Regions from separate parts of the Luteibacter sp. 22Crub2.1 genome, predicted to be linked through region 3. Evidence: riboswitches for the same ligand, from Rfam matches in the RefSeq annotation. Region 3 holds a riboswitch; each other region holds the start of a gene.
The links. Region 3 has a riboswitch for cobalamin ahead of B5X73_RS10140 (TonB-dependent receptor domain-containing protein). Riboswitches for the same ligand answer to the same signal wherever they lie in the genome.
Positions count from the first base shown of each region.

Region 1: it holds a riboswitch for cobalamin, as region 3 does, so the genes downstream of both, B5X73_RS04395 (ribonucleoside-diphosphate reductase subunit alpha) here and B5X73_RS10140 (TonB-dependent receptor domain-containing protein) in region 3, are expected to answer to the same signal.
Region 2: it holds a riboswitch for cobalamin, as region 3 does, so the genes downstream of both, B5X73_RS12680 (CoA-acylating methylmalonate-semialdehyde dehydrogenase) here and B5X73_RS10140 (TonB-dependent receptor domain-containing protein) in region 3, are expected to answer to the same signal.

Region 1 covers NZ_FUYT01000003.1:275,352-285,111, reverse strand. Annotated here, with positions in the region: gene B5X73_RS04410 (MerR family transcriptional regulator) at 1-141, opposite strand, end outside; gene B5X73_RS04405 (acyl-CoA thioesterase) at 189-584, opposite strand; gene B5X73_RS04400 (ribonucleotide-diphosphate reductase subunit beta) at 639-1,667, opposite strand; gene B5X73_RS04395 (ribonucleoside-diphosphate reductase subunit alpha) at 1,820-4,336, opposite strand; cobalamin riboswitch at 4,493-4,704, opposite strand; gene B5X73_RS04390 (hybrid sensor histidine kinase/response regulator) at 4,899-7,736, shown strand; gene B5X73_RS04385 (SDR family oxidoreductase) at 7,779-8,684, opposite strand; gene B5X73_RS04380 (DUF2501 domain-containing protein) at 8,766-9,275, opposite strand; gene B5X73_RS04375 (alpha-L-rhamnosidase) at 9,398-9,760, shown strand, end outside.
Region 2 covers NZ_FUYT01000011.1:30,785-40,544, reverse strand. Annotated here, with positions in the region: gene B5X73_RS12715 (alpha/beta fold hydrolase) at 1-65, opposite strand, end outside; gene B5X73_RS12710 (SDR family NAD(P)-dependent oxidoreductase) at 216-920, opposite strand; gene B5X73_RS12705 (LysR family transcriptional regulator) at 1,063-1,980, shown strand; gene mmsB (3-hydroxyisobutyrate dehydrogenase) at 1,922-2,845, opposite strand; gene B5X73_RS12695 (enoyl-CoA hydratase/isomerase family protein) at 2,842-3,987, opposite strand; gene B5X73_RS12690 (enoyl-CoA hydratase) at 3,984-4,781, opposite strand; gene B5X73_RS12685 (acyl-CoA dehydrogenase family protein) at 4,778-5,953, opposite strand; gene B5X73_RS12680 (CoA-acylating methylmalonate-semialdehyde dehydrogenase) at 5,965-7,479, opposite strand; cobalamin riboswitch at 7,619-7,824, opposite strand; gene B5X73_RS12675 (VOC family protein) at 7,936-8,319, shown strand; partial or broken gene B5X73_RS12670 (aldo/keto reductase) at 8,428-8,885, shown strand; gene B5X73_RS12665 (LysR substrate-binding domain-containing protein) at 8,915-9,127, shown strand; gene B5X73_RS12660 (hypothetical protein) at 9,239-9,427, shown strand; gene B5X73_RS12655 (Lrp/AsnC family transcriptional regulator) at 9,473-9,760, opposite strand, start outside.
Region 3 covers NZ_FUYT01000008.1:100,427-110,186, forward strand. Annotated here, with positions in the region: gene B5X73_RS10135 (efflux RND transporter permease subunit) at 1-377, opposite strand, end outside; gene B5X73_RS10140 (TonB-dependent receptor domain-containing protein) at 583-2,478, opposite strand; cobalamin riboswitch at 2,633-2,865, opposite strand; gene nagA (N-acetylglucosamine-6-phosphate deacetylase) at 2,898-4,049, opposite strand; gene B5X73_RS10150 (SIS domain-containing protein) at 4,072-5,106, opposite strand; gene B5X73_RS10155 (GntR family transcriptional regulator) at 5,120-5,872, opposite strand; gene zwf (glucose-6-phosphate dehydrogenase) at 6,110-7,582, shown strand; gene pgl (6-phosphogluconolactonase) at 7,579-8,280, shown strand; gene edd (phosphogluconate dehydratase) at 8,350-9,760, shown strand, end outside.

The DNA.
Region 1 (9,760 bases), on a different contig from region 3:
GAGCTCGTGCTCGCCGTATACCCGCTGGCCGCTGCGGCGCGGCACCGGGTCGATCAGGCCGATCTGCTCGTAATAACGCAGGGTATGGACGGTCAGGCCGGTCGCCAGGGCGGCCTCGGCGATGGTCAGGTAGGTGGTCATGCCGAAAGCCTACGCCTTCGAGTGCGCTCTAGGTCAAGCGCCTCTTTTCATGCGGCCGCGGGCAGCGGCTGCACGGGTGTCGGCTTGTACTCGCTGTCCAGCGCGATCATCGTGAACGTGCCCCGCGTGCACAGCTCGCGCGCGCCGGTGATCAGATCCTCGGTGTACATCGCCACGTCGATCTTCATCGACGTACGGCCCACCGAAATCACCGTGGCGATCAGCTCGACCATCTGGCCTTTACGGACGGGCACGTGGAAGTCGACCTGCTCCGAACGGGCGGTGACGACGATCTGGCGGGAGTAACGCGAGGCCGCCAGAAAGGCGGCCTTATCCATCCACGCCAGCGCCTGGCCGCCGAACAGCGTGCCGAGGTGGTTGGTGTGGTCGGGGAAGACGATTTCGAGGACGCGAGCCTCGGTGGGGCGGTCGATCGCGGTCATGGGGGACGATTCCTGTTGCAGTGCAGCATGCATCATACAGGGTCCCCCGTTTCCTCAGAACGACTGGTCGAACGCGACCTCGCCCTGCACGCCGACCTGGTACGACGACACGCGCCGCTCGAAGAAGTTGGTCAGTTCCTGCACGTCCTGCAGGTCCATGAAGTCGAACGGATTCTTCGAGCCATACTTCTTGGGCATGTCCAGCTGGACCAGACGCTGGTCGGCGCAGTATTCGAGGTACTGGCGCATGTCGTTGACCGACAGGCCGGCCACGCCGCCCGAGAGCACGTCGGCGGCGAACTGGGTCTCGCAGGCGATGGCGTCCTCGAGCATCGCTTCGACTTCCTGACGCATCTGGTCGTCGAAGAGGTCCGGCTCCTGCTCGCGCACGGTGCGCACGACCTCGAAGGCGAACGCCATGTGGCCGGACTCGTCGCGGAACACCCAGTTGGTGCCCGAGGCCAGGCCGTGCAGCAGACCACGCGAGCGCAGGTAGTACACGTAGGCGAAGGCGGCGAAGAAGAACAGACCTTCGATGCACGCGGCGAAGCAGATCAGGTTGAGCAGGAACTGGCGACGGTGCTCGCGCGTCTCGAGGCGGTTGAGGTTCTGGATCGAGTCGATCCACTTGAAGCAGAACTCACCCTTCTGGCGGATCGACGGAATGCTCTCGATCGCGGCGAAGGCCTTGTTGCGCTCGGCCGGTTCCGGAATGTAAGTGTCCAGCAGCGTGAGGTAGAACTGCACGTGCAGCGCTTCTTCGTACAGCTGACGCGAGAGGTACATGCGTGCTTCGGGCGAGTTCACGTGCTGGTACAGATTGAGTACCAGGTTGTTCGACACGATGGTGTCGCCGGTGGCGAAGAACGCGACCAGGCGGTGGATCAGGTGCCGGTCGGCGTCCGACATCTTCGACTTCAGGTCGGTGGTGTCGAGCGAGAAATCCACTTCTTCCACGGTCCAGGTGTTGCGAATCGCCGCGCGATACATCTCGTAGAACTGCGGGTACTTCATCGGCCGCAGGGTCAGCTCGAAGCCGGGATCGAGAATGTGGGTATCGCGGGTGACGGGAGAAGCGGACATCGGGCTACCTCAAATTAAATACGTGTAGGAGCGCGCCCTGCGCGCGAAAAACCAACGAAGCGGCGATGCTGGAACGTTTGGCGCAGGCAGCGGCTTCGCGCGCGGGGCGCGCTCCTACAGGGGTGCTGCGCCCCTGTAGGGGCGCGTTGCTTTTATTGGCAGGCTTCGCAGTACTCGGGGTTCTCGAGCGAGCAGAACACCGCGGCTTCGGCCTGCTCCTGCGCATCGGCGACCGGAGCGGCCGGCGTGGGCAGCGAGGCCGACGACGAGCTCACCGTGGTCTTGGCGATGCGGGTGGCGGGACGCGAACGCAGGTAGTACGTCGTCTTGATGCCCGACTTCCACGCGTACATGTACATCGAGGACAGCTGACCGATGTTCGGGTTTTCCATGAACAGGTTCAGCGACTGGCTCTGGTCGATGTACGCACCGCGCGCGGCGGCGAGATCGATCAGTGCCTTCTGCGGCAGTTCCCACGTCGTGCGGTAGACCTCTCGCAGCGCGGCCGGAATCGCGGCGATGCCCTGCACCGAACCTTCGGCGAGCTTGATCTGATCGCGCACGTCTGCGGTCCACAGGCCAAGCGTCTTCAGTTCGTCGACCAGATAACGGTTGACGACGAGGAAGTCGCCCGAGAGCGTCTCGCGCTTGAACAGGTTGGACACCTGCGGCTCGATGCACTCGTAGCAGCCGGCGATCGAAGCGATCGTGGCGGTCGGAGCGATGGCGATGACCAGCGAATTGCGCAGGCCCTTGGCCTTGATCTTCTCGCGCAGCTCGGCCCAGCGGCCCTCTACGCCGGTCGGCGTGGCCGCCGGCCAGTAGTCGAACTGAAGCTCGCCGTTGGCGGCGCGGGTTTCGTCGAAGCCCGGGTGGGCACCGTCGCGCTCGGCGATCTCGTTGGACATCGACAGCGCGTGGAAATAGATCTCTTCCTGGATGCGCGTGGACAGCTTGCGCGCTTCTTCGGAGTCGAACGGCAGGCGCAGCTTGAAGAACACGTCCTGCAGGCCCATCACGCCCAGACCCACCGGACGCCACTTCATGTTGGCCGTCTTCGCCGTGGCGATCGGGTAGAAGTTGAGGTCGATGACGCGGTTGAGCTGACGCACGGCGGTGCGCACCGTGGTACCGAGTTTCTCGTAGTCGAACTGACCGTCCACCACGTGGCGGGCCAGGTTGACCGAGCCGAGGTTGCATACGGCGGTCTCGCCCTCGGAGGTGACTTCGAGGATCTCGGTGCACAGGTTGGACAGGTGAATGACGTTTTCCGGACGCGCGGTCTGGTTGCTCGTGGCGTTCGAGCGGTCCTTGAAGGTCATCCAGCCGTTGCCGGTCTGTGCCAGCGAACGCAGCATGCGGGCGTACAGCTCGCGTGCCTTGATCGACTTGGCGGCCAGGCCCTCGGCCTCGGCCTTCTCGTAGGCGGCCTCGAACGTCGCGCCCCAGGTGTCGACGAAGTGCGGCACGATCTTCGGATCGAACAGCGACCAGTCGCCGTCGGTTTCCACGCGGCGCATGAAGAGGTCGGGCACCCAGTTGGCGAGGTTGAGGTTGTGCGTGCGGCGTGCGTCGTCACCGGTGTTCTCACGCAGCTCGAGGAATTCCTCGATGTCGGCGTGCCAGGATTCGAGGTACACGCAGGCGGCGCCCTTGCGCTTGCCACCCTGGTTCACCGCGGCGACCGAGGCGTCCAGCGTCTTCAGCCAGGGCACGAGGCCGTTGGAGTGACCGTTGGTACCCTTGATCAGCGAGCCGCGCGAACGGATGCGCGAGTAAGCCAGGCCGATACCGCCGGCGAACTTGGACAGCTGGGCCACGTCGCCGTACTTGGCGTAGATCGACTCCAGGGCATCCTGCGGCGAGTCCAGCAGGAAGCACGACGACAGCTGCTCGTGCGCCGTACCGGCGTTGAACAGGGTCGGCGAGCTGGCCAGGTATTCCAGCGACGACAGCATGCGATACAGCTCGAGCGTCTCGGCCACGTCGTTGCCGCCGAGCGCGCAGGCGATGCGCATGAAGAAGTACTGCGGCGTTTCGATGACGAAGCGCTTCGTCGGGTGACGCAGCAGGTAGCGGTCATAAACCGTGCGCAGGCCGAAGTACTCGAAGCGGCGCGAACCGGTCGTGTCGATGGCGTCGTTGAGCTTGCGCGCATTGACCTGGACGAAGTCACGCAGGCGCTCGTTGAGGATGCCCAGGTCGAAACCGGTGGAGATCGACTGCGAGAACGACTGGATGTCCTGACCGGATACTTCCTTGTCGACGAAGGCGGCGAGCAGGCGTGCGGCCAGCTGGCCGTACTCCGGTTCCTCGGCGGTGAGCGCCGCGGCGGTACGGATCGACAGCTGGTCGAGTTCCTGCGTGGTGGCGCCATCGTAGAGGCCGCCGATCGTCTTCAGGGCGACGCGCATGGGGTCGACCGCGAACAGGCCGTCGGCGCTGCGGGTCACCGCGCGCACGATCTTGTTCACGTCGACGACTTCCTGGCCGCCGTTGCGCTTGGTGACGCGCATCTGGCCAGGGTTGTGCGGGGGCGTCAGCGCGAAGGCCGGCGGCGGGTCGTTGCGGTAGCCGGCGGCAGGCGCCTTGTCCGTGGTGTTATTGGCGGAGACGGCGGCATCGGCCGTCTCGGTGCGCTCGCGCGCGGAAGAATCCATCGTGGTCATTGTCTTGGCTCGCCCCAGGTTCTATCACCCGTTCCCGGTCGGCTGGCTCGTGAGGGATGGGGCTGATGCGGGAAACGGCCGGGGACGGAGCGCGCCGCGAAGGGGCTCCGGTCCGCGACGTGCTTCCCCGCGGAAGCCGTCACCACTATCGAGGCCGCCCGGGCACCGATTGCTGGCAGGTCTTCGGACTCATGGACAAGGGCCTTTCGGTCCGCCTACCCGTCGCTTCCCAGCCCCTGAAGGACCAGTGCATTGAACGGGATCGTTTCCATTTACCGCTGCGGGGCAGTTCCGGATTCGCACCGGATTCCCTATTAAGTCCGACGGGCAGTCGCGCCTCTCCGGACACCAACGGGACACACCATATAGGCGGAGGTTGGCAGCGTCAACACAAGATGTAGGGTGTCGCCGCTATGTGCTTGATCCTTCGCAAGTGATTTTTTGCAACCCCTTTCCCGCGACGCGACGGAGGGGATCATGAGGGTTTTGTGAAGACCTTCTACACAAAGCTTATGACCACTAACCGATAACATCTGCGTTCTTTCATAGGATCGCTCGCTAGATGACCTCGACGTTCGCGCTGCAGGAACATGCCCTGGTCACCGATGCGTTCGATGCGCTGCCCTACGGCTTCACCGCCGTCACGGCGGATGGCGAGCTCCTGTATGCCAATGCCTGGATGACGGCACGTCTCCGCGACGCGGGTGCCTGCGGCTTTCTGACCTGGTGGAACGAGGAAAGCCGGTCTCGCCTCGAGACCGCCTTGTCGCTCGCTGACGCCGGGGGCATCCGTGAGCTGGCCCTGGGTTCCGTGGAGGGCGCCACCTGGCGCGTCTCGATCGAGCCGTGGCGCGCTTCGGCGCTGGGCCAGGCGTCCTTCGTCGTGAGCGTCCGGCCGCTGTCCGGGGAGACCGAGGCCGCGCGCACCATCGAAGAGCGCCGCATCGCGCTGATCGAGGTCAGCGACATACTCCGCGAAGTCGAAGATCCCGCCGAGATCGCCTACCGCGTGGCCGAGGTCCTCGGCCGCGCGCTTCGTGTCAGCCGTGCGGGCTATGGCTCGGTGGACACGATCGCGGAAACCATCACGATCGAGCGCGACTGGAACGCGCCGGGCATCGTCACGATCGCCGGTGTCCTCAACTTCCGTGAATACGGGTCCTACATCGACGATATCAAGGCCGGCCGTACCGCGGTCGTCTCCGATGCGTACAAGGACCCGCGCACGATCCATACGGCGGACGCGCTGGCGTCGATCAGCGCCACGTCGTTCATCAACATGCCGGTGACCGAGCGTGGCGGCACGGTGGCGCTGCTCTATCTGAATCACGAGAGCCCGCGGGAGTGGCCGGAAGAAGAGATCGACTTCGTCCGCGAGGTCGCCCATCGCACCCGGGTCGCGGTGGAGCGACGTCGCGCCGAGGCCGAGCTGCTCGAGTTCGCGCACAGCCTGGAGCGTCAGGTCGCCGAACGTACGCTGGAGCGGGACCGCATCTGGCGCCTGTCGAGCGACATCCTCGTCGTCGCGGACACCGACACCCGCCTGCTCTCGGTCAACCCGGCGTGGACCGCGATCCTCGGCTGGAGCGAGCGCGACACCATCGGTCGCTCCTATCTGGACTTCGTGCACCCGGACGACACCGGGCGCACCGGTGAGGAAACCGAGCAGCTGGCCGACGGTGTGGCTACGCTCCGTTTCGAGAACCGCTACCGCACCGCGGACGGTGGCTTCCGGCACCTGTCCTGGCGGGCGGTGCCCAGTGAGGGCATGATCTTCGCCGTGGCGCGTGACGTCACCAGCGAGCGCGCACGCGACGCTGAACTCGGCGCCGCCCAGGAACAGCTGCGCCAGGCGCAGAAGATGGATGCGATAGGCAACCTGACCGGTGGCGTCGCGCACGATTTCAATAATCTCCTGCAAGTCATCAGCGGCAATCTGCAGCTGCTTGGCGCGGATGTGTCGGGCAACGAACGGGCCGAGCGGCGCGTCGCCAATGCGATGGCCGGCGTCACGCGTGGCTCCAAGCTGGCCGCCCAGTTGCTCGCGTTCGGCCGGCGTCAGCCCCTCGCCCCCAAGGTCGTCAACATCGGTCGCTTCATCCGCGACATGGACGAGCTGTTGCGCCGCGCACTGGGTGAGGCCATCGAGGTCGAGACCGTCATTGCCGGCGGTTTGTGGAACACGCTGGTCGATCCGTCCAATGTCGAGAACGCGCTGCTGAATCTCGCGATCAATGCGCGCGATGCGATGGACGGGCAGGGCAAGCTCACCATCGAAGCCGGCAACGCATTGCTCGACGAGGCCTATGCCACGGCGCACGGCGACCTGCGTCCAGGCCAGTACGTCATGCTTGCCGTGACCGATACCGGTACCGGCATTCCGCACGACATCCTCGACAAGGTATTCGACCCGTTCTTCACGACCAAGCCGGAAGGGCGTGGAACCGGCCTGGGCCTTTCGATGGTCTACGGCTTCGTCAAACAGTCCGGCGGCCACGTCAAGATGTATAGCGAGGCCGGCGAGGGCACCACGGTCAAGATCTACCTGCCGCGTTCGATGCAGAGCGAAGACCGTGTGGTGGCCATCGAGGAAGAAGCGGTGCGCGGCGGTGACGAGACGATCCTCGTCGCCGAAGACGATGAAGCCGTGCGCGAGACCGTCGTGGGTATGCTGGGTGAACTGGGCTATCGGGTGCTTAAGGCGCGCGACGCGGAGAGCGCCCTGTCGATCATCGAAAGTGGCATCGCCATCGACCTGCTGTTTACCGACGTGGTCATGCCCGGTCCGCTGCGCAGTCCGCAGCTGGCGCGCAAAGCCGTCGAGCGTCAGCCGGGGATCGCCGTGTTGTTTACCTCGGGCTACACGGAGAACGCCATCGTCCACGGCGGCCGTCTCGACGAAGGCGTTGAACTGCTCAGCAAGCCGTACACGCGCGAGCAGTTGGCACGGCGTGTGCGTCAGTTGTTGAGCTCGCGCGTCCCGCGCACGATCGCCGAAACGGTATCGGCACCCGCTGCCGGTTCCTCAGCGTCTTCCGCCGCGCTGCGGCCTTTGCGTGTTCTCGTCCTCGAGGACGATGCGCTGATCCGCATGTCCATCGCGGAGATGCTGGAAAGCCGCGGGCACACGGCGTTCGAGGCGGGCGACGGCAACGAGGCGATCCGCCTGCACGGTGTCGAGGGCATCGACGTGCTGCTCGCCGATGTGGGCCTCCCCGGCATGAGCGGCGTCGAAGTGGCGGAGCGCCTGCGCGAAAACCAGCCGGAGCTACCGGTGATTTTCGCTACAGGCGATCACCTGGCGAATGGCGTTCAGCGCGATTCGCATACGGCGGTCATCATCAAGCCCTACGGCGTCGCCGATCTGATGGAAGCACTGGGACGGATTACCCGGGGCTGACGGCGGCCAGTGCACCGGCCGCCACGAGGACGACACCGGAAGTCAGGGCAGGGTATTGCCCCCCGTCACCCCGTACGTCTCACCGGTAATGAAGCTCGACTCCTGGCTGGCGAGCAACACGTACAGTGGCGCACATTCCACCGGCTGGCCCGGACGTCCCAGAGGTACGTTCTTGCCGAACTCCACCACCTTCTCCTGCGGCTGACCACCGCTCGGCTGCAGCGGTGTCCAGACCGGACCCGGCGCCACGGCATTCACGCGGATGCCCTTCTCGATCACCTGCTTCGACAATGCCTTGGTGAAGGCGACGATCGCCGCTTTCGTCGGCGCATAGTCCAGCAGGATGTCCGACGGCTCATAAGCCTGAATCGAGGCCGTGTTGACAATCGTCGCGCCCGGCGGCATGTGTTCCAGCGCAGCCTTGCTCAGCCAGAACAGCGCGAAGACGTTGGTGCGGAACGTCGCTTCGAACGACGCGGTGTCCAGTTCGTCGATCGACTTACTGAACTGCTGACGGCCTGCCACGTTGGCGAGGATGTCGAGGCCACCGAGTTCCTTCACGGTGCGCTTGACCAGATCCTTGCAGAACGCCTCGTCGCTCAGGTCACCCGGCACGGCGACGATGGTGTGACCTTCGCCGCTGAGCAGCGCGACGACCTCGTCGGCATCCTTCTGTTCGGACGGAAGATAGTTGATCACCACACTGGCACCTTCCCGCGCGAACGCGATCGCCGCCGCGCGGCCGATGCCGGAATCACCGCCGGTCACCAGTGCCTTCCGGCCTTTCAGGCGACCGTTGCCGCGATAGCTGGTTTCGCCATGATCGGGTTTCGGTGACATCTCTTTCGCGAGACCCGGCGCGGGCTGCGGCTGTTTGGAGAAGTCGGGTTGCGGATACTGCGTACGTGGGTCGCGCATCGCATACGGGTCGTTCATGACATCGGTCATGGGGAAGTCCTCTTGGGTGGGGAGGACTTCAGGTGTACGGGGCGGCGCGTCCATACGCCGTCCACGCACTGTCAGTGTTCGTTACATGCCGGCCATCTTCCTGCCTTGCTTCAGTACGGCGTCGCACACCTTGCGGGTGAGCTGCGCCTTCAGGTCTCCGTTGCCCGATGACGCGCCGCTGGCGCCACCCAGATTCAGCGACTTGCCGTCGCCCGAGGTCAGGATGCCCCGTGCGCCATCCAGGTACCCTTTGTCCTGGGTGGGCGCGGTGTCGGTTTTCTTGTTCGAGCCGCCGGTGAACTTGCCGAGCATCGAGCGGGTCGACGAGCTGCCGGCGTCGTTGTCCGCGGCCTGGTGGTCGCCGCTCAGGCTGCCGAGCAGCTTGTCCTTGACCCCGCTGGCGCCGCTGTCGCCGCCGAGGTAGTTGTTGGTCATGCAGTACTGGAGAATGCCGGCGGCGTTGCTCGCGCTGCCCGAGGTGAGCGACCCGGAACCTCCCATCATGCCCTTAAGGCTGTCGAGCTGGGCGGCGGCGGCGCTGCCCGAGGCAAGTGTGGCGGCGAGGACGATGCCGGCAATGGCGGTCTTCATGACGTGGCTCCGGTGGCGAAGGTGGGAAAGGGATAAACCTTTGCACGTTAGATGGATGTGTGCGGCCTCCTCACTGTGCCTTCGCGATATGCTCGGAAGTCATCGCGCCCGAGGCCACCCGCTTGCACGCACTCCGCCGGTTCGCTTTCGTTCTTCTACCCTTCGCTCCGCTGGCCCATGCGACCGTCACCGTCCATGCGCCACGCGTCGAGCGCAGCGACACTCCCACGTATGTCGACGTGGCCAAGCCACGTTTTTCGTGGATCGTCCGGAGCGATCGTAACGGCACGGTGCAGACGGGCTATCGCATCGTCGTCACGCGAGCCGGGAAAACCGTGTGGGACAGCGGCGACGTACGTTCGACCCGATCCTTCGACATCGATTACGCGGGACCCGCGCTGGCACCAGGCGAGCGTTACGACTGGCGTGCGGAGGTGCGTACGTCGGACGGCCAGGGTGTGGTGAGCTCGCACTTCGACACCGCG
Region 2 (9,760 bases), on a different contig from region 3:
GCACCCGGTGGCCCCGAGCGCACGACGTGGATGGCATCTGGAGCGCGTGCGGAAAAATCATTCACGAATACGTACCCATCCGTCGATATCGGCTCCCGCCCCCGCAGGAGAACGCCGAGCATACGGACGCGAAAGCTGCCGCGAAAGAAGGTTCGCCACGGCACCTAACGCTAGAGCGGGATACCTTGACCGGAGCGTCGCGCCGCTTCGCTAGCTCACCAGGGCACGACACGCCCCAGATAGTCGAGGTAATGCAGCCCCTGGCGCCCCGCATACGTCGTCATGGTGTCGACCAGGTTCGGAATGCTCTCCTGAATGGTCAGGCGCGCCTCAGGCCCACCCATGTCCGTGCGCACCCAGCCCGGCGCCATGAGCAACAGAGTCCGCGGGTCGTCCGTATGACGTGCCGCGAAGCTGCGCATGAACATGTTGAGTGCGGCCTTGCTGCCTCGGTAAACCTCGTGATTGCCGTTGGTGTTGTTGGTGAGGCTGCCCTGCCCTGACGACATGATCCCGATCGTCCCGTCGACCGTCACAAGATCCTGCAGGGACTCGATCACGCGCATGGGACTGAGCGCATTGGTGACCATCACGCGGATGAACTCGTCGGTGGACACGTCGGCTATCGTCTCCGCGTCATCGTTGGTCACCCCCGCGTTGACGAAAAGCACGTCCACCGTCCGCGATGACAGTCGGGCCTTGAGGGCGGCGACATCCTCGACCACGGTCGTATCGAGGACCTCGACTTCAAGTGCGCCGTCGGACGACGCTGCCAGTTCACGCAGCTTTCCGGTTGAGCTGGCCCGCCCCGTAGCGATGACGTGCCAGCCACGCCCAAGGTATTCCTCGACCATCGCGAATCCGAGGCCGCGCGACGCGCCAATCAGGAGAATGGTTTTCTGTGAGGACGCTGCTTGCATGAGCTACTCCGGTTACGAGGGGCCCGCGCTCCGGGCCGGTCCTCCCAACGTAGCGACGACGCAACCGGGGCGGAAGACGCGCGACAGTCAGTCCATACCTGCACCAAACGCCTTATCTGATCCGATCGCGATACGATGGGTCATGGACGAACCCGACCTCAACCTCCTCGTCGCCCTTGACGCTCTGCTGGCCGAAGCGAGCGTCGCGGGCGCGTCACGACGCCTGGGGCTCAGCGCGTCGGCCATGAGTCGCACGCTGACGCGCTTGCGCGCCGCCACACAGGACGAACTGCTGGTCCGGGCCGGGAGGCGTATGGTGCTGACGCCGCACGCCGAAGCTCTGCGCGAACGCGCCCATGGCCTGCTCCAGGACACGCGAAGCGTTCTCCGCCCGGTGGTCACCGAAGACGGGATCGGCTCCCTCCGGCGCACGTTTACGATCCGCGCCAACGATGGATTTGTCGAGGTGTTTGCGGCCGAACTCATCGGCGCGGCCAGCCGCGCAGCGCCTGGCGTCCGCTTGCGTTTCGCCCCGAAAGCGGAGAAGTCCGCGGTGCCGCTCCGCGAAGGACTGGCCGATCTCGAGATCGGCGTCCTCGGCGGCATGGGACCCGAAGTCCGCGTGCAGGCGTTGTTTCGCGACCGTTTCCTCGGTGTGATCCGGCGCGGCCATCCGCTGGCCGATGTCGACCCGATGACGCCCGAGTCGTACGTGGCGTACGGCCACGTTGTCGCCTCACGTGTCGGCCGCAGCGAGGGTCCGGTCGATGCCGCCCTGGCCGCAAAGGGTCTTCAGCGCGACGTCGTTTCGGTCGTGCCGAGCTTTCAGGCGGCTCTGGCGGTGACGCTGGCATCCGACCTGATCGGGCTGGTGCCCGCCTCGTTTCTTGCCAGCCCGCCCGATACCGTGCGCGTCTTCGACCTGCCGGTCGAAACGCCGACCATCACGGTGTCGCAGATGTGGCATCCAAGGCTGGAGAACGAGGCTGGACATCGCTGGCTCAGACAGCTGGTGCGCGAGGCTTGCCAGGATCGTCTTGCGCAGCTGACATCAGCCTGATCACGCTGGAGAAATCCAGCTCCCCATTCCCCGCCTTACTATTCAACGCATAAAGGTTGCGCGCCAGCTCCCCAAGTGGAATCGAAGCCCCCACACCGACTGCCGCCTCGGTTACCAGCCCGAGATCCTTCAACATCAGATCGTTGCCGAAGCCACCGGTGTAGCCACGCGATGCCGGCGCGTTCGGCAGCACACCCGGCCACGGATTGCACACCTCGGTAGCCCAGCTGCGCCCCGTGCTCACCGCCATCATCTGCGACAGCACGCCCGCGTCGAGACCGTGCGCGACGCCCAGGGCCAGCGCTTCGCCGGTGACGGCCATGATGACGCCGAGCGCCATGTTGTTGCACAGCTTGGCCACCTGCCCCGCACCGCTAGCGCCGACATGGAAAATATTCTTCCCCATCGCTTCCAATATGGGCCGTGCAATATCCAGCACCGCCGTGTCGCCTCCCACGATGAAGGTCAACGTTCCCGCCGCGGCACCCGCGGTGCCGCCAGAAACAGGCGCGTCAAGCATCGCGAGGCCGCGACCAGTGGCGGCTTGTGCAACTTTCTTCGCCGATGCCGGTGCGATCGTGCTGCAATCGACGACGAGTGCACCATCGGGAATGGCGGCCAGCAGCCCCGCGTCTCCCAGATAAAGCGCTTCCACATGCCGGCTGGCGGGAAGCATCGAGATGACGATCTCAGCGTCGCTCACCGCATCGGCAGCGCTCGCCGACGCGGAGGCTCCTGCGACAACCGCCGTATCGACCGCCGACTGAACGAGGTCGAAGACCCGCAGGGCATGCCCTGCCTTGAGCAGATTCGCGGCCATCGGGCCACCCATGTTGCCCAGCCCGATAAAAGCGATGCGACTCATGCGTACGACTCCGGTTGACTGCCCAGATCGGCAAGCGGATGCGCTTCCGCGCTGAACGGTGCATTGAAGAAAGATTCGGCCCAGCTCGATGTCGCCTCGGCCAGCGTCGCCGGGTTCCAGCGCGGTTGGCGGTCCTTGTCGATCAGCAGCGCACGGATGCCCTCCGCGAAATCGCCGTGTGCGGCGCAATGCAGCGACACGATGTATTCGAGGCGAAAGGTATCGGCGAGAGAAAGCGTCGACGCGCGGCGCTGCAGCTCGAAGCCGAGCCGCGCGGAGCCAGGCGCACCGGCAAGCAGCGCCGTCCTTGCGTTATGCAGCCAGGTATCGTCATCCTGGATCGCATCGATGGCGCCGACGATATCGTCGAGCCGCTCGTTGCCGCAGACCTCGCGGATCAGAGCCGCGTGCGCTTGCAGCGGACCGGGTGACACCGGCTGCTCGATGGAGCGTAAAACCGCGGTCAGCGTGTCGTGGTTGGCGCTCGCCGAACTCGACCAGTTCGCGTTGGACAGCGCGTTCATGACCTCCGGACGCGCATCCTCGGGAATGAAGTGGTCGGCGAGACCCGCATGGATGGCATCGCCCGCGCCGAGCGGCGCGCCGGTGAGGGCCAGAAACATGCCGCCGCGATCGGGCACACGCGACAACAGCCAGCTGCCTCCCACGTCTGGATAGAGTCCCACGGTAATTTCCGGGAAGGCCAGCTTCGACCGCTCGGTGACCACACGGTGGCTTGCTCCCGCCATCAGTCCGATGCCGCCACCCATGACGATGCCGTGCCCCCAGCAGAGGATCGGTTTGGCATAGGTGTGAATCCGATAGTCCAGCCGGTACTCGGTTGAAAAGAACTCACTGGCATACGCGTTGCGCGTGATCTCACCGCCGCCCGCCTCCCGGTAGTCGACCATGCTTCGATACAAGCCATGCAAGTCGCCGCCCGCGCAGAAGGCCTTGTCGCCGGCTCCCTGCAGGACGACCACCGCGATCGCGTCGTCGTCGGCCCATGCGCGAAGCTGGGTGTCCAGCAGGCTCGCCATCGTCAGTGAGAGCCCGTTGAGGGTCTTCGGCGCATGGAGTGTCGCGATGCCGATACGTCGCCCATCCCGCCCGTCGCGCTCTTCGAACAGCACGTCGCTCATGCGTTCTTCCACTCGGCCGTACGCTTCTCGAGAAAGGCGTGTACGCCCTCCGCCTGATCCGCGCTGTCGAACAGGTCGACGAAGGCTTCGCGCTCGGCGACGAGCGCGGCAGCGTGCGTCTGGGTGCGCGTTGCCTGCACCAGGCGTTTGCAGGCCGCCACGCTGGTCGGGCTCTGCTTCGCGGCACGCGCTGCCCATGCGAGCGCGGCGTTCAACCCTTCACCTCGGGGAACCACGTCTTCCACCAGGCCGATGCGCAAGGCCGTCGCGGCGTCGACTCGCTCGCCGAGCAGGATCATCCGCTTCGCCCAGCCCTCGCCGACCAGGCGCGGCAGGTTCTGCGTACCGCCGGCACACGGCAGCAGTCCCACACCCGCTTCCGGCAAGGCCATCTGCGCGTGTTCCTCGGCGATGCGAAGGTCGCATGCGAGTGCACATTCGAGGCCGCCACCCATCGCATAGCCGTTGATGGCCGCGATGCTCACGCCACGGAACGCCGACAACGCCTCGAAGGCCTCACCGAACCGACGGGCGGCTTCACGCGCCAGCGCGCGGTCGCCATCCGCGAACTGCTTGAGATCGGCGCCGGCCGAGAAGAACTTCTCCCCCTCGCCCGTCACCACCAGGGTGTAGACACCACGATCCGCATTCAGCGCCGCGACGAGATCGCGCAGCGCGGAAAGGCTATGTACCGTCCAGGTGTTGGCTGGCGGGTTGCTCAGCGTCACGATGGCCGTGTGGCCTTCGAACGTCAGCCTGAGCCCCGTCCAGTCGGTATCCTTGTAACCGGTCATCGCAACTCCTCTTCAGTGTTGAGCAAGTGGCGCGCCACGATCACGCGCATGATTTCGTTGGTGCCTTCCAGTATCTGATGCACACGGCTGTCGCGCAGCAACCGTTCGATCGGGTACTCGCGGATATAGCCATAGCCGCCATGGAGCTGCAGGGCGTCGTTGCAGATGTTGAATCCCGCATCGGTGGCGAAGCGCTTGGCCATGGCGCACCACACCGTGGCGTCGTGACTGCGTGCGTCGAGCTTGCGCGCTGCCGTGTGCACCATCTGTCGAGCGGCGACCAGCTGGGTCGCCATATCGGCCAGCTTGAACTGCAAGGCCTGGAACTCGCCCAGCTTGCGCCCGAACTGCCGCCGCTCACCGAGATAACGCCGCGCGGCGTCCAGGGCGCCCTGTGCGGCACCGAGTGAACAGGCGCTGATATTGATCCGCCCACCGTCCAGACCCTTCATGGCGATCCGAAACCCATCACCCTCTTCGCCCAGAAGGTTCGCCGCCGGCACACGAACGCCGTCGAACGTGATGCCCCGCGTGGGCTGACTGTTCCAGCCGAGCTTGTCCTCCTTACGCCCATACGTAATGCCTTCGGCGTCGGCGGGTACGGCTAACGCACTGATACCACGCGCACCCTCGCCCCCCGTGCGGGCCATGACCACGAGCATGTCGGTGGCACCGGCTCCCGAGATGAAGGCCTTGCTGCCGTGGAGCACGTACGCGTCACCATCACGCACGGCGCGCGTCTGCAGAGACGCCGCATCGGAACCGGCGCCCGGCTCGGTCAGGCAGTACGACGCAAGCTTCGCCCCGCTGCACAGCGCCGGACCCCATTCGGCGCGCAACGAAGAACGTGCATGCGTCGCCAGCATCCACGTCGCCATGTTGTGGATACTGATGAACGCCGCGGTGGATGGATCGGCGGCGGCGAGTTCCTCAAACACGATCGCCGCATCCAGCCGGGTCAGCCCGCTGCCGCCGGCCGCTTCGTCGACATACAGGCCGCAGAAACCCAGTTCGCCTGCCTTACCGATGGCCTCACGCGGAAAGATGCTCTCGGCGTCCCAGTGCGCCGCACGCGGCGCCAGTTCGGATGCCGCGAAATCGCGCGCCGCCTCGCGAAACGCCATCTGCTCGTCGCTGAAGCCGAAACCTTGCCCCATCACAGGAATATCCATGACGGCCGCCATCACTTGAGGCTGATCGTCGTATTGACGCCGTGGCCGCGCGTGTCATCGTCGAACCAGCGCGAAGTGATCGTCTTGGTCTGCGTGTAGAACGTGACCGCCTGCTTGCCGTAAGGGCCCAGGTCGCCGAGTTTGGACGCACGCGATCCCGTGAACGAGAACAGCGGCACCGGCACCGGGATCGGTACGTTGATACCGACCTGCCCCACATCGATGTCTTCCTGAAAGCGACGGGCAGCCGCACCGCTCTGCGTAAACACGGCCGTACCGTTCCCGTTGGGATTGGCGTTGACCAGATCCATCGCTTCGTCCAGCGTGTCGACCGTGAGGACGACCAGCACGGGCCCGAAGATCTCTTCGTCGTAGATACGCATGCCGGGCTTCACGCCCGAGAAGATGGTCGGCCCGACGAAATTACCGTTGCCGTAGCCCGGCACCCGGTATCCGCGACCGTCGAGCTCCAGCGTCGCGCCTTGTGCCACGCCCGCGTCGATCAGGCTCTCGACGCGGTCACGCGCCAACGATGAGATCAGCGGGCCGACGTCGGTGCCGGCCTCGGTCCCCGCGTTGACCCTCAGTGACTTCGCCTTGGTAACGAGATCGGGAATCCACTCGCGCGCGGCCCCCACCAGCACCGCCGTCGATGCCGCCATGCAACGCTGCCCGGCCGCACCGAAGGCGGCACCGACCATGGCATTTAACGTCTGCTCCTTGTTGGCGTCGGGCAGAACGACAGCGTGATTTTTCGCCCCCATCATGCACTGCACGCGCTTACCGGCTTGCGATGCACGGTGATAAACGTGCGTACCGACCTTCGTCGATCCGACGAAAGACACCGCCTTGATGTCGACGTGATCGCAGATGGCGTTGACCACCTCCTCGCCCCCGTGCACGACGTTGAGCACGCCCCTGGGAATGCCTGCCTCCTGCGCCAGCTCGACCAGCCGCATGGTGACCATCGGGTCCTGCTCCGACGGCTTCAGCACGAAGGTGTTTCCCGTGGCGATGGCCATCGGAAACATCCAAAGGGGGATCATCGCCGGAAAGTTGAACGGCGTGATGCCTGCGCAGACACCCAGCGGCTGCAGCAGTGTGTACGTGTCCACGCCACCGGCCACGTTGTTGGCCAGCTCGCCGAGTTGCAGATTGCCGATGGCGGCCGCCTGCTCCACCACCTCGAGGCCACGGAACACGTCGCCTTCGGCGTCCGGCAGTGTCTTGCCCTGCTCCGCCGTGAGGATCGCCGCCAGTTCCGCCATGTGTTCGCGGATCAGTTGCTGGTACCTGAGGAAGATGCGGGCCCGCGTCCCGATGGGCGTCTTGCGCCAGGTGGCGAACGCGCGCCGGGCGGCGGCGACGGCCGCATCCACCTCCCGGGATGTGGCGAAGGGCACACGTGCCAGGACGACCTGCGTCGCCGGGTTGATCACATCGCGCCATTGTGTGGTCGCGGACTCGACGAACTCACCGTCGATCAGCAGTTTGACGGTCGCGACATCGGTCGCGGCACGATTCATCTCGTTCATGATGCTTGTCTCCATATCGCTCACCCGCGAAACCGGGCGTGCGTGAGCGAGACAAGTCGGTTCGAGGCCACGGACGCCGCATCGAGCCAGCTCGTCCGGTTGCCCACCGCAACACCCGAGGAAGACACCGCAAGCGGTGCCCACCACGGGCCGGTCTCCGGGCTTGCGAGCGATGCGATCCGCATCACCCCGACACCTTCCCGCGTTGCCGCAGTGGTTCTGAGTCGGGTTTTCTCGCCTACCGTTGCGGGGGCAGCGCCGGCATCGGACCGGCTTCCCGTTTCACCCTGCGCACCGGAATGGCGGCGGCAGGACACCTGTGGCCAGCGGGAGTGTAGGCGGCGACGCGGCGAGCGACACGCTGCGATGCAGTAAAGGCGCCTTGGATGCCGCCACGGATTCCGACTAAGCTGCGCGGATCAGCCGTTCCACGCTCAGGAGATCTCCATGATCGACCACACCGGCGCCACCGTCAGCGACTTCGAGCGCAGCAAGCAGTTCTATACGACCGTATTGGCCTCCATCGGCTATGAACTGATCGTGCACTTCCCCGCCTCGAAAACGGGACGTACCGACGTGGCGGGGTTCGGCGAGAACGGCAAGCCGGATTTCTGGATCTACCAGGGCACACCCAATCAGCCGCCGGTACACGTCGCCTTTCGGGTGAGTTCGCAGCAGCTGGTGCGGCTATTTCATCAGACGGCGCTGGATGCGGGCGCGAGGGACAACGGTCCGCCGGGCCCGCGTTCGCACTATCACGAAGGCTATTACGGCGGTTTCGTGCTGGATCCGGATGGCCATAACATCGAGGCGGTGTTTCACGCCGGCTGATGGAAGATCATTGATGAACTGCCCGCATAGGCTCAAGCGGTTTATCCCACTTAATCACTGGACCCCCGGTCGGTAGCATGGCGTCATGGCTACCTTCTGGAGATCACCATGAAAAAGCGCGTTCTCGGTAAAAGCGGCTGGAGGTCTCAGCCGTCGGCTTTGGCTGCATGGGCCTCAATTTCAGCTATAGCCACGTGCTGAGCGGCGACGAGTCAGTCAAGCTCATCCGCGAGGCGGTGGACCTAAGCGTCGATTTCTTCGATACGGCCGAGGTCTATGGTCCGTTTACCAATGAGGAGATCGTCGGCAAGGCCTTCGCGCCGATGCGCGACCGCGTCGTCATCGCGACGAAGTTCGGCTTCGCGTTCGATCCGGAAACGAACAAGCAGACGGGTCTGGACAGCCGCCCGAAAAACATCCGCAAGGCCGCCGAGGGTTCCCTCAAGCGTCTGGGCATCGAGCAGATCGATCTGCTCTATCAGCACCGCGTAGACCCGAACGTGCCGATCGAAGACGTCGCCGGTGCGGTGAAGGATCTCATCCAGGAAGGCAAGGTGAAGCACTTCGCGTCGAAGGCTAGCTGGTGCTCAACGGGATGAACCACATTCTCCGGGCGACCCTGGCGGGCCTTGGTCTGGCCTGGGTGCCCGAGGACGTCGTCGTGCCGCATATCGAGGCCGGACGACTGGTGCGCGTCCTGGAGAGCTGGTGCGACCCGTTTCCGGGCTACCACCTTTACTACCCGAACCGGCGGCAGACCTCCCCCGCACTGACCCTGCTGGTGGATGCGCTACGTTATCGTGGCTGAATCGCCCACAATCCCTTGACGTTTCCGCGATTGACACCATCTCGTAGGTAGCCGAGGATCGAATCAGGCCGCGCCCGGGTCCCGGGGCCGCGCAGCAAGCAGGAGTCACCCATGAGCCAACGTCATCTCGTCCTCGCCGCCTTGTTCGCCCTGGACGTCGTGTTCTTTCTTGCCGGTTCGGTCACAGGGACGTTGCTGCTCGTCGCCGCTGGCGTCGTGACGGAGACGGCCTTCTGGTTCAACATGATGCAGCAGCGCCGGATGCAGCGGATCAAGGTTCGCGCGCGACGCGATCGCTGAGCCTCCCGTAAGTCGGCGTCAGAAACCCCGCACCGCGGGGTTTTTTTATGTCGCCCCGGAAGCCTCCTCCGCACTCGGTCCCCGCTCCAGATACGTCGACAGAGCGATATAGCTCCGCGTCCCCTTGAATCCCTCCATCGCGTGAATCCGCTCCAGCAGGTGTTCGAGCCCCCGCGTATCGGCCGTCCGTACCTTCAGCAACATCGCGCTCTCTCCCGTCACGGTGTGGATTTCCTCCACCTCGGGAAAGGCCTGCAGCGCCAGCAGCTGGCGTGTCACCGCCCAGCTGGTCGTGTCCACGTGGACGAAGGTCAGCAACGGACGCCCGACCTT
Region 3 (9,760 bases):
GGGCTGGGCATGCCGGCCGGCAGGTCGGCGGCGGACGCGTTGATCGCGGCCTGCACGTCACGCGCGGCGGCATCGGTGGAGCGGTCCATGCTGAAACGGAGGCGGACGAAGCCGCTGCCTTCCGAGCTGTTGGAATACATCTGGTCCACGCCCGGGATCTGGCCGAGGTGGCGCTCCAGGGGGGCGATGATGGTCGAGGCCATCGTCTGCGCGTTCGCACCGGGCATCTGCGTCTGGATGAAGACGGCGGGCACTTCGATGGACGGCAGGGCCGCCACGCCGAGCAGCATGTAGGCGATGGAGCCGCACAGCACGAGCCCCGCCGCAAGCAGCGAGGTTCCGATCGGCCGGCGAATGAAAGGTGCAAAAACGTTCACGACACTTCCTGTGATCGCGGGAAGCATACCCGCGCCCGGGGACTTTATGACGTCCGCGCCGGTCCGTGGCGTGTGCCTTTAGTGGGGGCCCTGCCGGAAGGCAGGGGTGCGGCGTTTGCCCGAACCCGGCGCCAGGGGTAGGAGCGCGCCTGCGCGCGATGCCGTGAAACATCGCGCGCAGGGCGCGCTCCTACACGGTGCTCCCTCAGCGTACGGGCGAGAACCGCACGGTCACATAGTAGGTCCGCCCCAGCTGGTTGTAATACGCCGCCGTCTCGTACCGCTTGTCCGCCACGTTCGCGACCCGGCCCTGCACGCTCCAGGCATCGTCCATGTGCCAGGTGGCACGCAGATCCGCGGTCGTGTAGCCGCCCAGACGCGTCGTGTTGGCCGCGTCGTCGTAGCTGTAACCCGAGGCGTAGACCGAGCCACCCAGTGTCAACGCGCCCAGGTCCTTGTCCAGATCCACGCGACCGGTGCGACGCGGACGGCGGGCCAGCAGGTTGTCCTTCTCGAGCCCGCTGTCCCGGTCCAGCGGCTGCTGCAGCGTCAGGTAGCCGCGCACGTGCCAGCCATCGACGTCCGCGCCGACCTGGCCTTCGAGGCCGCGCAGGCGGGCCTTGCTGACGTTGACCGGCAGGAAGTTCGCGTCGTAGCCGATCAGGTCGTCGACCTGGCTCTGGTAGGCGTTGACGGCCCAGTTCCAGATGCCCGGACGACCCGACAGGCCGATCTCGGCGGTGCGCGACTTCTCCGGCTTGAGGTTCACCGTGGGCACGCCGTACGGGTAGTACTCGTCGTTGAAGGTCGGCGCGTGGAAGGCGGTGCCATAAGAGGCCGTGACCTTCATGCCGTTGTCGAAACGGAAGCCATAGGCGGCCGAGCCGGTCGTGTGGTTGCCGAACTGGGTGTTGTGGTCGTGGCGGGCCGACAGCTGGATCTCATGCGGGCCGAACACGCCCTGGTAGAGCGCGAACACGCCCGTGTTGTTGCGGGTGTCCTTGAGATAATCCGTGTCGCTGCTCAGCTTTTCCTGCTGGTAGTCGACGCCGGCGCTCAGCGTCTGGCCCGGGGCCAGCGTGAAGTCGTTCTGCCAGGAACCCTGATTGCGCTTAGAGTACAGATATCCCACGCGCAGCTTGTCGGCACCGGTGACGTAGTTGAAGTCCGCGTCGTAATAGCCCTTGTCGGCGCCGTTGAGGTAGTTGTCGGCGCGGTCCTGGTTCTGGCCCAGACTGACCGACATGCGCCACGCGGACAGCACGTCGAAAGCCAGCTTCGCGCCGGCGACCTGCTGCGAGCGTCGGGTCAGGTTCTGGTAGTCGCCGTCGTATTCGATATCGCCCTTGCTGCGCAGCCAGCTGCCGGTGAGCTCGGTGCCGTCGTCCCAGCGATAACCGCCCGACAGTGCGCCGTTGTACGTGCGATAGGCGTCATGGTCCGGCTCGTCGGTGAAGCAGCCCTTGAACGCCGTGCCCGCGCCGATGCGGCAGGCATTGATGCCCGAGGTGTACTGGCCGCCGAGGCTGGCGTTGTACCAGCCGTGGGTCGTGCCGCCCGACACGCCGACCTGGCCGGCGGTGTAGCCGTGGCTGCCGCCGGTGACCGAGAGGCTCGGGGTCGGCGCTTCGCCGGCCTGGCCGTGGCGGGTGAAGATCTGGATGACGCCGCCGATCGCGTCGGAGCCGTAAAGGCTCGAGCGCGGACCGCGGACGACCTCGATATGGTCGATCTGCTCGACCGCCAGCTGCTCGTAAGCCGGCAGACCCGCGCCCACGGTACCCACGCGGACACCGTCCACGAGGACCAGCGTGTGCGAGGAGTTGCTGCCACGCATGAACAGCGAGGTCTGCTGGCCGATACCGCCGGTGTTGGCCATGACCACACCGGGCAGCCCGGCGAGCAGGTCCTGGACGTTACGCGGCTGCAGACGCTCGATGTCTTCATGGGTGATCACGGTCACCGGGGCGAGTACCTCGTCCAGTGGCGTGGCCGTGCGGGTCGCGGTGACGATCACGGGATCGAGGGCGTCCGGGGCGTCGGCCGCGTGGGCAGCGGCGATCGACGACAGCAGGGCTGCCGCGAGCAGGGTCTTCTTCATGGAACGGTCTTCCTCCGCCGCATAGCGCGGCAATGCGTAGCTCAAAGGGCGCGCGAGGAGGACATACGGCGAACGGCACACGGGCGGAACCCGGATGACTGTCCGGATTCGCCCTCCGCGAATCGCCCGAAACGGGACGACGCCCCGGGATGGCTCACGGGGCGCGTCGTCGGGCCGGTCTCCGGACTCACGCCGTCCCCGAGGGGGTGTCGGACCGGCGCCTTCCCGCTGTCGCAGTGGCTGAAGCCGTGTCCGAGGGGCCGTGACGACCCCGAGCGCTTACCGTTGCGGGGGCAGTGCCGGCCTTGCCGCAGAGGCGGCGCACCGGCTTCCCGTTTCATCCCCGTGGCGCGACGCCCCGGGGACACCCGAACCCCGCGACTTTAACCGGAGGGTGGGGCGCTGTCACGACCGGCCGATCAGCCTGCGGCGTAAACGCGCTCGCCGCCGATCCAGGTTTCGATCACCGTATGGGTCTCGTCCATCACGACGAAGTCGGCGCGGTAACCGGCGGCGATATGACCGTGGGTGGCGCCGAGGCCGAGGAACGCGGCCGGATACGTCGACGCCATGCGCGCGGCTTCATCGTAGGCCACGCCAACCATGTCGACCGTATTGCGCACCGCCGTGGCCATGTCCAGCGCGGAGCCGGCCAGCGTGCCGTCCGCCGTCTGGCAGACGCCGTCGCGCACGGTGATGGTTTCGCCCTTGAGCACGAAGTTCGGATTGTCCGACCCCACGGGCGGCATCGCGTCGGTGACCAGCATCATCTTCCGTGGCGCCTTCGCCGCGATGGCGACACGCAGCGAGGTCGGGTGCACGTGGTGGCCGTCGACGATCAGACCGCACCAGCTGGCCTGGTCTTCGAGCGCGGCACCGACGACGCCAGGCTCGCGGCTGGTGAAGGGTGTCATCGCGTTGAACAGATGGGTGAAGCCGCGCACGCCCGTCGCCAGTGCATGGCGCGTGGTCTCGTAGTCGGCCGCCGTGTGGCCCGCGGCTACGATGACGCCGTTGGCGACCAGCTGCTGGAGTACTTCCGCGGAAGCGCGCTCGGGGGCCAGCGTCAGCAGGGTCACGCCGCCGTGGCGCCGCGCGACCATCGCGACATCGTCGGCATCGGCGATGCGAAACTTGGCCGGGTCGTGCACGCCCTTGCGCTCGGGTGCGATGAACGGGCCTTCCAGATGGATGCCGAGCACGCCCGGCACGCCCTGGGCGACCGCGTCGTTCACGGCATCGATGGCTTTCGCCATGACCTCCGCGTCGTCACTGATCAGCGTGGGCAGAAAACCCGTGGTGCCGAATCTCGCGTGTGCCTCGCCGATCGTGCGGATCGCGTCGACCGTCGGTGCATCGTTGAACAACACGCCGCCCCCGCCGTTGACCTGGCAGTCGATGAAGCCGGGCAGCAAGGTGCGACCACCGAGGTCATGGCGCTCCGCCGCGCGCACGCGCGGATCGGATGGCAGCGCCAGTCCGGTGATCTTTCCATCGTCGACCAGCACGGCAAAGCCGCTCTGGAATCCGTTGTCGGTAAGCACGCGGCCGTTGACGAGGGCGAGAGTCATGGCGATTCCTTGAGGGTGACGGTCAGACGGTCTCGGTGACTTTATTCAGGTGCGGCGGCACGTCGGGATTGAAGCCGCGCTTCAGCGCGAGCGCCGCCGTGGCGCGGTAGAAGCTCTGCACCGTGATCAGCGGCGCGGCGATCGGTGCGGTGGCGACCAGCGGCAGCACACCCTCACCCGTCGCACCCGGCGCGGCGATCCAGACATTGGCGCCACGCTTGCGGAACTCGGCGGCGACATCGAGCACGCCCGGGAGCGTGTCGTCGTTCTGCGCGAAGAACAGCACCGGGAAGTCCGGGCCGACCAGCGCCATCGGGCCGTGTTTCACTTCGGCCGCGCTGAAGGCTTCGGCATGCAGGCCGCAGGTTTCCTTGAACTTGAGCGCCGCTTCCAGCGCACCGGCGAAGCCGAAGCCACGACCGACCACGAACAGGTTGTGCGCATCGACGAGGCCTTCCGTCAGCGACGACCAGTCGGCATCCCAGCCCTGGCGCAGCTGCGCGGGCAACGCGGCCAGGGCGTCGGCGATCTCGGCCTTGCCACTCCACCGGGCGGCGATATGCAGAATCGCGAACAGCGCGCCGAGATAGCTCTTGGTCGCGGCGACGCTGGTTTCCGGGCCCGCGTGCAGCGGGACGACCACGTCCGCGACGTCCGCCAGCGGCGAGTCGATCACGTTGACCAGCGCCACGACGTACGCACCGGCCTTCTTCGCGGCCTCGGCGTTGCGGACCAGATCCGGGCTCTTGCCCGACTGGGATACGGCGACGTAAAGCGCGCCATCGAGGCGCTGCGCGGCGTGGTAAATCGAGGTGACCGACGGCGAGGCCGAGGCGGTGACGACGCCCAGCTGCGTTTCGAATACGTACTTCGCGTACATGGCCGCGTGATCCGAGCTGCCACGGGCGCAGGTGATCACCATGCGCGGCGGATTCGCGCGCAGGCGTTCGGCAAGGGTGCCGATCACGGCGTCGTTAAGGGCAAGCTGCCGCTCGACGACCTCGGCGGTCTCGTGCGCTTCGCGGTACATCAGGGTGTCTTGCGGCTGGATCGTCATGAAGAATGGTCCGTCAGTCGCTCTGCAGTTCGGCGACGAAGTCGTAGATGTCCCCGCGATACCAGGAACACGTGAACTCGACGATGCGGCCGTCGTCGAGGAAGCTGCGCCGCTCGATATTCAGCCCGGCACTGCCGGCGCCGAGCCGGAGCAGCCGGGTCTGGGCAGGGCCCAGCACCACCGCGCGCAGGCGTTGCAACGCACGTCGCGGGCGGTTGCCCAGCGTGTCGAGCGCTTCGTAGAGGGAATCCTCGACCAGGCTGGGGTCCGGCAGCAGGTTGAGCGGCACGGCGCTGCGCTCGATCGCCAGCGGCTCGTCGCCCGCGTAGCGCAGGCGGTGCAGGCGGACCACCTGGGTGCCGGGCGAGAGATTCATCGCCATGGCTTCTTCCGGCGTGACCTCGCCGATGGCCCGCTCGAAGAACTCCGAGCGCGGATTGAGCCCGCGAGCGCGAAGATCCTCGGTGAAGCTGGTCATACGCGACAGCGGTTTGACGATGCGCTCGGACACGAAGGTGCCCGCGCCATGACGCTGGGTGAGCAGACCATCCTCGACCAGGCCGCCGATGGCCTTGCGCACGGTAACCCGGGACAGCGTGAGGGCCCTGGCCAGGTCGCGCTCGCTGGGCAGCGCATGGCCGACCTGCACCTCGCCGTTTTCGATCACGTTGCGGATGGCGCGACGCAGGCGCATGTACGCCAGCGGCTGCCGGGCGGCCGGGTCGTACTGCAGGCGTTGGTATTCGGCGACGAGGGCGCTTTCCATGGCCGAGAAGATACCAATCAACGACCACTGCGGCAAGACCGTCCAAGCCCGCGAATACCAGTGAGCGATTCAAACGGGCGTTTGCACGATGCAAAGTCGGCCCGTAAACGTTTTTGCGGCGTCATCGCCTGATATCGCGATGGAAAACGCCGCCTTGAGTGGTACGGGGCTGGTATGACCTGGTATGTCACTGGTACGATCCGTCGGCATACCCATCGATCCCAGCAGGCCACTGTCGTGAGCGCTCATCTCCTCCCGATCGAACCCTTCGATCTGGTCATCTTCGGCGGCACCGGCGACCTCGCCGTCCGCAAGCTTCTTCCCGCGCTGTTCCATCGCTTCGTGGACGGCCAGATCCAGCCCAGCAGCCGCCTCATCGGCGTGGCCCGCGAGGCCCTCGACGACGCGGGCTACCGCGACCTGGTCCGCTCCTCGGTCGAGAAAGGCGTGTCCCACGTGGCTCCGGCCCAGCTGGACGCGTTCATCCAGATGGTTTCCTACCGCTCGCTCGACGCGCGCAAGGAAGAAGGCTGGGATGAATTCGCCGCGCTGATGCAACAGCAGGCCCAGCACATCCGCGTGTTCTATCTGTCCACCGCGCCGGACATCTTCACCGACATCTGCCAGCGCCTCGGGTCGCTCGGTCTCAACGGCGAGCGCTCGCGCGTGGTCCTGGAGAAGCCGATCGGTCGCGATCTGGAAAGCGCCAACGCCATCAACGACGCCGTGGCCCGGGTCTTCAACGAATCGCAGACCTACCGGATCGATCATTACCTCGGCAAGGAAACGGTGCAGAACCTGCTGGCGCTGCGCTTCGGCAACGCCCTGTTCGAGCCGCTGTGGAATGCCCAGCACATCGACCACGTGCAGATCACCGTCGCCGAGACGGTCGGCGTCGGTCATCGCGCGGGCTACTACGATCGTGCCGGCGCGCTGCGCGACATGGTCCAGAACCACATCCTGCAGCTGGTCTGCATGCTCGCCATGGAGCCGCCTTCGTCGCTGGCGCCCGATGCCGTGCGTGACGAAAAACTCAAAGTGCTGCGTTCGCTGCGCCCGATCAACGCCAGCAACGCCGGCAACCTCACCGTGCGCGGGCAGTACCGCGCCGGCGCGGCCGAAGGTCAGGGCGTCCCGGGCTATCTCGACGAACTCGGCAGCGACCAGTCCAGGACCGAAACCTTCGTCGCCCTCAAGGCGGAGATCGGTAACTGGCGCTGGGCGGGTGTGCCGTTCTACCTGCGCACCGGCAAGCGCCTTCCTAGCCGGGTCTCGGAGATCGTGGTGACGTTCCGCGCGTTGCCGCATTCCATCTTCGATCCCACCAACGGTCCGCTGCTGCCCAACCGCCTGACGCTGCGTCTGCAGCCGGACGAGGGCGTCAAGCTGTGGCTGACCATCAAGCATCCGGGTCCGGGTGGCCTGCGCCTGCGCCACGTGCCGCTCGACATGAGTTTCGCGGCGGCGTTCGGCGTGCAGCAGCCCGATGCCTACGAGCGGCTGATCCTCGACGTCGTGCGTGGTAACCCGACCCTGTTCATGCGCCGCGACGAAGTCGAAGCCGCATGGAACTGGGCCGGTCCCATCCTCGAAGCCTGGGAGGGCAGCGGCGATACGCCGAAGCCGTACACCGCGGGTACCTGGGGTCCGAGCGCCGCCGTGGCGCTCATTGAACGCGATGGCCGTACCTGGGCCGAGGACGCAGCATGAACGCCAAGATCCATCAGCACGATTTCGCCGATAAGCTCACTCTCGCCGATGCGCTGGCGCGCGACATCGCCGGCAAGCTCGACGCCGCCATCAAGGCGCGTGGCAAGGCCAGCATCGCCGTTTCCGGCGGCGGCACGCCCAAGGTCATGTTCGCCGTGCTCGCCGAGCAGGAGATCGACTGGTCGAAGGTCACCATCACGCTGGTCGACGAGCGCTGGGTCGACGAAGACAACGAGCGTTCCAATGCGCGCATGGTCAGGAACACCCTGATCGCGCACGAAGCGCACGTCGCCGCCTTCCTGCCGCTGTTCGACAAGGCGCATGCCGACGACGTCGATGCCGCGCTCGAGGGCGTTGGCGAGAAGGTCGACGCGCTCGGCAAGCCGTTCGATGTCGTCGTGCTCGGCATGGGTCCGGACGGCCACACCGCGTCGTTTTTCCCCGGCGGCGACCACCTCGCCGAAGCGCTCGACCTCAACGGTACGCGGAGCGTGCTGTCGATGCGTGCCGGCGGTGCGGGTGAGCCGCGCATCACGCTCAGCCTGCCGCGCGTGCTCGATACGCGCACGCTCTACCTGCACATCGAAGGTGCGGACAAGAAAGACGTGCTCGCCAGGGCTCAGGCCGGCGAAGACTTCCCGATCGCCGCCGTGCTCAAGCAGGACCGCGTGCCCGTGGACGTCTACTGGGCCGCCTGATCCATCGTTCAACCGCCGCGCGTCAGGCGCGCGGCACCGACCGCCCGGTCAAAGCCTCAGGAACACGCCATGACCCTTCATCCCATCGTTGCCGAGGTGACGCAGCGTATCGTCGAGCGCAGTCGCACTTCGCGCGCCGCGTACCTCGCCAGGATCGACGCCGCCCGCGGGACGGGCGCCAAACGCCATCACCTGTCGTGCGGCAATCTCGCGCACGGTTTCGCCGCGTGCGGTGAGAACGACAAGGACGCGCTGCGCAACGGCCACGCGTCGAATATCGCCATCGTCACCTCGTACAACGACATGCTCTCGGCGCATCAGCCGTACGAGCGCTATCCGGAACTGATCCGTCGGATCGCACGAGACTTCGGCGCCACCGCGCAGGTCGCCGGTGGCGTGCCGGCCATGTGCGACGGCGTCACCCAGGGTCGTCCTGGCATGGAGCTGTCGCTGTTCTCGCGCGACCTCATCGCCATGGCGACCGCCGTATCGCTCTCGCACGACATGTACGAAGGCGCGCTGTATCTCGGCATCTGCGACAAGATCGTGCCGGGCATGCTGATCGGCGCGCTGAGCTTCGGCCATCTCGCCAGCGCGTTCGTGCCGTCGGGTCCGATGCCGTCCGGTATTCCGAACGAAGAGAAATCGAAGGTCCGTCAGGCCTTCGCCGCCGGTAAGGCGACACGCGCGGAACTGCTCGACGCGGAAGCGCGTTCCTATCATGGGTCGGGTACCTGCACGTTTTACGGCACCGCGAACTCCAACCAGATGCTGATGGAGATCATGGGCCTGCACCTGCCGGGCGCGAGCTTCGAGGCGCCGGATACGCCGCTGCGTGACGCCCTCACGCGTGCCACGGTGGAGCGCGTGCTGGCGATCGACGCGCTGGGCGATGAATACCTGCCGATCGGCCGTATCGTCGACGAGCGCTCCATCGTGAACGGCGTGATCGGACTGCACGCGACGGGCGGCTCGACCAACCATCTGCTGCATCTCGTCGCCATCGCACGCGCGGCCGGCGTGGAACTGCGCTGGGACGACTTCGATGCGCTGTCCGCGGTCGTGCCGTTGCTCGCACGCGTCTATCCGAACGGCTACGCCGACGTGAACCACTTCCACGAAGCCGGCGGCATGGGCTTCCTGATGGATCAGCTGCTCGATGCCGGCCTGCTGCACGGCGACGTCGACACGATCATGGGCCGCGGCCTGGATGCCTATCGCACCACGCCCGTTCTCGAAGGCGACGCATTGGTCTGGAAGCCGGTCTCGAAGGAAAGCGGCAACCGCGGCGTACTGCGCACTATCGCGGAGCCGTTCCGTCACGACGGTGGCTTGCGCATGCTCAAGGGCAATGTCGGTCGCGGCGTGATCAAGATCTCGTCCGTGCCGGAAGATCGCATGATCGTCGAGGCACCGGCGATCGTCTTCGACGAGCAGGACGACGTCAAAGCCGCGTTCGATCGCGGTGAGCTCAATCGCG